One region of the Streptomyces phaeolivaceus genome, then DNA from elsewhere that is predicted to be linked to it. Evidence: riboswitches for the same ligand, from Rfam matches in the RefSeq annotation. Region 1 holds a riboswitch; the other holds the start of a gene.
The links. A riboswitch is a leader RNA that binds a small molecule or an ion and turns the genes downstream of it on or off. The one in region 1 is predicted to bind glycine.

Region 2: another riboswitch for glycine. It lies ahead of gcvP (aminomethyl-transferring glycine dehydrogenase); the one in region 1 lies ahead of gcvT (glycine cleavage system aminomethyltransferase GcvT).

Annotation. Positions count from the first base shown of each region.
Region 1 covers NZ_CP045096.1:7,515,176-7,518,377, forward strand. The annotation lists gene glyA (serine hydroxymethyltransferase) at 1-9, opposite strand, end outside; gene gcvH (glycine cleavage system protein GcvH) at 47-424, opposite strand; gene gcvT (glycine cleavage system aminomethyltransferase GcvT) at 543-1,694, opposite strand; glycine riboswitch at 1,883-1,981, opposite strand; gene F9278_RS34705 (AAA family ATPase) at 2,179-2,847, shown strand; gene F9278_RS34710 (enhanced serine sensitivity protein SseB) at 2,936-3,202, shown strand, end outside.
Region 2 covers NZ_CP045096.1:1,315,215-1,318,416, forward strand. The annotation lists gene gcvP (aminomethyl-transferring glycine dehydrogenase) at 1-1,799, opposite strand, end outside; glycine riboswitch at 1,972-2,068, opposite strand; gene F9278_RS06320 (PRC-barrel domain-containing protein) at 2,193-2,561, shown strand; gene F9278_RS06325 (DNA polymerase IV) at 2,712-3,202, opposite strand, start outside.

The sequences.
Region 1 (3,202 bases):
AAGCGACATGCGTGCGACCTCAGTCCTCAGTCTCGATCGAGTCTTCTCAGCCGGCGGTGTGGGCGACGTACTCGTCGGCGGAGAGCAGATCGTCCGGCTCCTGCGCGACGCGTACCTTGAACAGCCAGCCGCCCTCGAACGGGGCGGTGTTCACCAGCGACGGGTCGTTGACGACGTCCTCGTTGATCTCGGTGATCTCACCGGAGACCGGCGAGTACAGATCGCTGACGGACTTCGTGGACTCCAGTTCGCCACAGGTCTCGCCCGCGGTCACCGTGGAGCCCACCTCGGGAAGCTGGGCGTAGACGACATCGCCGAGCGCGTTCGCCGCGAACTCCGTGATGCCGACCGTCGAGACGCCGTCCTCGGCGCCCGACAGCCACTCGTGCTCCTTGCTGTAGCGCAGCTGCTGGGGGTTGCTCATGGCCTGAATTCTCCTGTACGCGGGGAGTGCTGATGAATGGGGGACTGCTGAAACCACTGCTGAGCAGCGGAAACGTGCGCAGGGTCACGCCTGGGGCGGGCGACCCGGCGCCCAGTGTCTACTTCCGCCGCTTGTAGAACGGCAGCGCCACGACCTCGTACGGCTCGTGGCTGCCCCGGATGTCCACACCCACACCGACGGTGCCCGGCGCGGCGTGCGTGGCGTCGACGTAGGCCATGGCGATCGGCCGGCCCAGCGTCGGGGAGGGCGCGCCGGAGGTGACCTCGCCGATCACCCGGCCGTCGGCGACGACCGGGTAGCCGGCGCGCGGCACCCGGCGGCCCTCGGCGACCAGTCCGACGAGCACCCGCGGCGGCGCGGACTCGGCGCGGGCGGCGGCCTCGGCGAGCGCGGTACGCCCGACGAAGTCGGCCGGCTGCCCGGACTTCTCGAACTTCACGACCCGTCCGAGCCCGGCGTCGAAGGGCGTCAGCGCGGTGGACAGCTCGTGCCCGTACAGCGGCATCCCCGCCTCCAGGCGCAGCGTGTCCCGGCAGGACAGCCCGCAGGGCACCAGGCCGACGCCCTCGCCCGCCTTGGTCAGCGCCTGCCACAGCTCGACGGCGTGCTCCGGATTCACGAACAGCTCGAAGCCGTCCTCGCCGGTGTACCCGGTGCGCGCGATCAGCGCGGGCACCCCGGCGACCGTGCCGGGCAGTCCCGCGTAGTACTTCAGACCGTCGAGGTCGGCGTCGGTGAGGGCCTTGACGATCCCCGGCGACTCGGGGCCCTGCACGGCGAGCAGCGCGTACCCGTCCCGGTCGTCCCGGACCTCGGCGTCGAACCCGGCGGAGCGCTCCACGAGCGCGTCCAGCACCACCTGGGCGTTGGAGGCGTTCGCGACGACCAGACAGGTCGAGGAACCGGCCTCGGTCTCCGCCAGTCGGTAGACGATCAGGTCGTCGAGGATGCCGCCGTCCTCGCGGCAGATCATGGTGTACCGGGCGCGGCCCGGCCGCACCCCGCCGATGTCGCCGACCAGCGCGTGATCGAGCAGCGCGGCGGCCCCCGGGCCGGTGACGGTGATCTCGCCCATGTGGGAGAGATCGAAGAGACCGGCCCGCGTGCGGACGGCCGTGTGCTCGTCGCGCTCCGAGCCGTAGCGCAGGGGCATGTCCCAGCCCGCGAAGTCGGTCATCGTCGCGCCGAGCGAGCGATGCAGGGCGTCGAGCGCGGTACGGCGGGGTGCGGTGGTGGGGCTGCTGCTCATCGGTGTGACGCTCCCAGGGCATGACGGACGACGGATGACGGGTGAGGAAAGTCCTCCCCATCTGTCATCGGAACCTGAGAGGTTCACCACGACCGTACGTACCGGTGTACGTACCGATGGCCGTGACTTGCACCGTGGGTGGAGCCGCCTCCCGCGAAGGGGAGATACGGCCCGCTTTTCAGATCTGCCTCGCCCGCGCGGTATCGGGGCCTGAGAGATTCAAGGGAGGGACTTGCTCCTTCGGCGCCCCAGCGAACTGTCGCTGGGAACTCTCCCGCGCGGATTCAAGCGGCCGGTATGCAGTTGGCGCGGACATCATCGCACGCATCGACGCGGTACGTCAGGGGGAGCTTTCAAGGCAGACACGGCGGTCCGTAGCACTCTTGTGGCAATACGAGGACTGAACCAGGAGGGATCGGGCATTACCTTCTCTTTACAGTCTGTGGGGATGGGACCTCTCATACCCCTGGGGAGGACGATCACGGTGAACAGGACCACGGCGTACGCGACGACGTCGGGCATCGCGATGCCCAAGCAGCCCGTCGCACCGGTCGGTGAGGCGTGCGGCCCGTTCCCGAGGGCGGTCGTCCGGGACCTCAGGGAGCGTGCGGGGCGCAGCCCGCACGGCCTGTCCTTCGGCCCGGTCGACCTGGTGGTGGTCACCGGGCTCCCCGGCAGCGGCAAGTCGACCCTGATGCGCCGGGCCGTCCCCGGCGTCCGGATCGACTCCCAGGACACCCGTGACCGCTTCGACGCGCGCTTCGCCCGCCATCTGCCGTACGCGGTCTACCGCCCCCTCGTGCGCCTCGCGCACTACGCGGGGCTGCGGCGCGCCCTCCGCTCGGGGGAGGGCGTCGTCGTGCACGACTGCGGGGCGCAGGCCTGGGTCCGCAGCTGGCTGGCGCGCGAGGCCCGCCGGCGCGGCGGCACACTGCATCTGCTGCTGCTCGACGTCACACCCGGTGAGGCGCGGGACGGGCAGCGGGAGCGCGGGCGCGGGGTGTCGCGGTACGCGTTCGCCCGGCACCGGGGGGCGATGACCCGGCTGCTGCGTTCGGTGGAGAAGGGGCGGCTGCCCCAGGGGTGCGGGGCGGCGGTGATCATCGACCGGGCCGCCGCGGACGTTCTGAAGCGGATCGACTTCGTGGGGTGAGCCCGGAGCCGCGGGGGGCGCGCTCCCGGGCCGGAACCAATTAAGGTGCAGCTACAACAGCATCACGGAGCAAAGCGGTAGGCAGCAGATGGACTTCCCGGCGGACTTTCCGGCACAGGCGTATCCCCATGGGCACGGCGGGTGGCCCGGCAACGAGCTGGAGGAGGTGCTGTCCGCCTCGCTCGGGGTGCCCCAGGCCGGGGCACGAATCGTGGAGGTGCTGGCCCGCAGCTTCGTCTGGGTGCCGCTGCCGGAGGGCGGCGGTCCGCGGAGCGGTCAGCTGGACCTGCCGACCATGGAGTTCGACGGGCAGGCGTATGTGCCGGTCTTCAGCTCCGAGGAGCAGTTCCGCCAG
Region 2 (3,202 bases), 6.2 Mb from region 1:
AGACACACGGTCCGCTGCTCGTCGCCACGCGCCCGGTGATAACCGCGTACGGCCAGCAGCCCGGCCAGCTCACCCTGCGAGCCCGCGTTCGGCTGCAGCGACACCTTGTCGTACCCGGTGGCTTCCGCCAGCCGCTCCTCCAGCTCACGGATGAGCGTGAGATACCCCTGCGCCTGCCCGGCGGGCGCGAACGGGTGCAGCTGCCCGAACTCCGGCCAGGTCACCGGCTCCATCTCGGTGGTCGCGTTGAGCTTCATCGTGCAGGAGCCCAGCGGGATCATGCCCCGGTCCAGCGCGTAGTCCCGGTCGGCGAGCCGGCGCAGATAGCGCAGCATCGCGGTCTCGGAGCGGTGGTCGTGGAAGACCGGGTGCGTGAGGTAGTCGTCCGTGCGCAGCAGCGCCTCGGGCAGCGTGTCCTCGGCGGCCGAGTCGAGCGCCTCGACGTCGCCCTCCACCCCGAACGCGGTCCATACGGCGCCCAGCTGCGCCCTGGTCGTGGTCTCGTCGCAGGAGATGGACACCTGGTCGGCGTCCACGAGGTGCAGGTTCACGCCATGTTCCCGCGCGGCGGCGACGACCTCACCGGCCCGTCCCGGCACCCGCACGGTGAGCGTGTCGAAGTACGCCCCGTGCACGACCTCGATCCCACCGGCCGCGAGCCCGGCGGCGAGCACGGTGGCGTAGCGGTGCGTACGCCGGGCGACGGTCCGCAGCCCCTCGGGCCCGTGGTAGACGGCGTACATCCCGGCCATCACGGCGAGCAGCACCTGTGCCGTACAGATGTTGCTGGTCGCCTTCTCCCGGCGGATGTGCTGCTCCCGCGTCTGCAGGGCGAGCCGGTACGCCTTGTGTCCGTCCGCGTCCACGGACACCCCGACGAGCCGTCCGGGCAGGCTGCGTGCGAACTTCTCCCCTACGGCCATGTAGCCCGCGTGCGGCCCTCCGAAGCCCATCGGCACACCGAACCGCTGTGTCGTGCCCACCGCGATGTCCGCACCCAGCTCACCGGGCGAGGCGAGCAGCGTCAGTGCCAGCAGATCGGCGGCGACGGTGACGAGCGCGCCGAGCGCGTGCGCCTGCTCGATCACCGGCTTCAGATCACGTACGACACCGGAGGCGCCCGGGTACTGCAGCAGCACCCCGTTGATGTCGCGAGAGGCGATCTCGGCCGGAATCCCCTGGCTGAGGTCGGCCACGACGACCTCGACCCCGGTCGGCTCGGCCCGGGTCTCGATCACGGCGATCGTCTGCGGCAGCGCGTCCGCGTCGACGAGGAAGAGCCCCTTCTTGTTCTTCCCCATCCGCCGGGACAACGCCATGGCCTCGGCGGCGGCGGTCCCCTCGTCGAGCAGGGAGGCCCCGGAGGTGGGCAGCCCGGTCAGTTCGGCGACGACGGTCTGGAAGTTGAGCAGCGCCTCCAGCCGCCCCTGGGAGATCTCGGGCTGATACGGCGTGTAGGCGGTGTACCAGGCCGGGTTCTCCATGACGTTCCGCAGAATGACCGGCGGTGTGAAGGTCCCGTAGTAGCCGAGCCCGATCATCGAGCCGAGCACCTGGTTGCGGTCCGCCAGCGACCGCAGCTCGGCGAGCACCTCGGCCTCGGTGCGCGCGCCCGGCAGATCCAGCGCCTCGGCGTTCTTGATCACATCCGGGACCGCGGCGGCCGTCAGCTCGTCGAGCGAGCCGTATCCGACGTGCGCGAGCATCTTGGCCCGTGCCTCGACGTCCGGGCCGATGTGGCGCCGCTCGAAGGGGATTCCCTGTTCGAGTTCGGAGAGCGGAATGCGATGGGCGGTCATTACGGAGGCCTCCTGGTCTGACACGACCTTCGAGGGGCACCACGGCACGGGTGCCCCGACGGCCTCCCCCTCTGTCATCTCAACCTGAGAGCTTCACCGGTCCAGGTACGAACCGGCTTTCACCGTCGGTGAGAGCGGATGCCATGACACCCGCTCTGCTTTCCAGAGTGACCTCGTCCGTGCGGTACGTGAGCCTGAGAGATTCCGGGGAGGAGTTGCTCCTTCGGCGCCTCCGGATGGTGTCCGGAGGACTCTCCCGCACGGGGTCGACAGCCGCTGCCAGCGTATCAGCGCGGTCAACGCACGGGTCTTCGAGTGGCCGCCGCCCCCGATGTGGCTTTTCGTAGTGGTGAGAGACGACGCGCCACCCCTTTGCGACCACCTGGAGGGCCCGTGCAGACCGACATCGATCCGCGCAATCTGATCGGCCGCAAGGCGTTCGACCGCAAGGGCAGCAAGATCGGCACCGTCGACGAGGTCTATCTCGACGACGCGACCGGTGTCCCCGAGTGGGCCGCGATACGCATGGGCTTCTTCGGCCGGGACGCCTTCGTCCCCCTGGAGCCCAGCCACCTCGCCGAAGGCACCCTCCACGTCCCCTTCGACCGCGCCCTCATCAAGGACGCCCCCGACTTCGGCGTGGGCCGCCATCTCTCCCCCGAACAGGAACTCCAGCTCTACCACCACTACGGCCTGGACATAGCCCCACCGCCACCCGCGGACCACAACTTCGGCAACGTGACAGGCCAGGACGACCCCTGAACCCGGCCCCCGCCTCCCCACCGGCCACCCCCGTCCTGCTCCCGCCCCACCTCATCCTCTTGCCCCCCGCCCTCCTCAAGCCATGCCCCTCTTCATCCCGCCGCGACGGCGCCGAGCCACAGCGTCGTTCCCCGGCGGTGCCGTGCGACCTCAGCCCCTCACCGCACCCGACACCAACGGCAACGGCTCCGCCGGCTCCAGCCCCGGATCATCGGTCCTGAAGGTCCGCACCCGCCCAGGCCCCACATCGTCCGGTCTCTCGAACCGCACGGTCACCCTCCCCAGCCCGCTACCCTGCACCCACCCGTGCCCGTACTCGGCATGCCGCACGTCGTGCCCGGCCCTCCACTGCCGCTCGGCGACCGCACCCGCGCCCGCCTCCACCACGGGCACCTCGGCGTCCACCGTCTCCTCCTCCACAAGCTCCGGCTCCCCGGCCGCCTGCGCGAACAGATCCTCCTGCGTGTAGTCGGCGAGCCCGCTGACCCCGACCCCGAGCAGCCGCACCCCACCCGTCGTGTCCACGGCCTCCAGCAGCCGCCCCGCGGCCTCCCGCACCACCGCCGGGTCGTCCGTCGGCCCCCGCAACGTCTCGGACCGGGTCAGCGTGGAGAAGTCGTACCGCCGCACCTTCAACACGA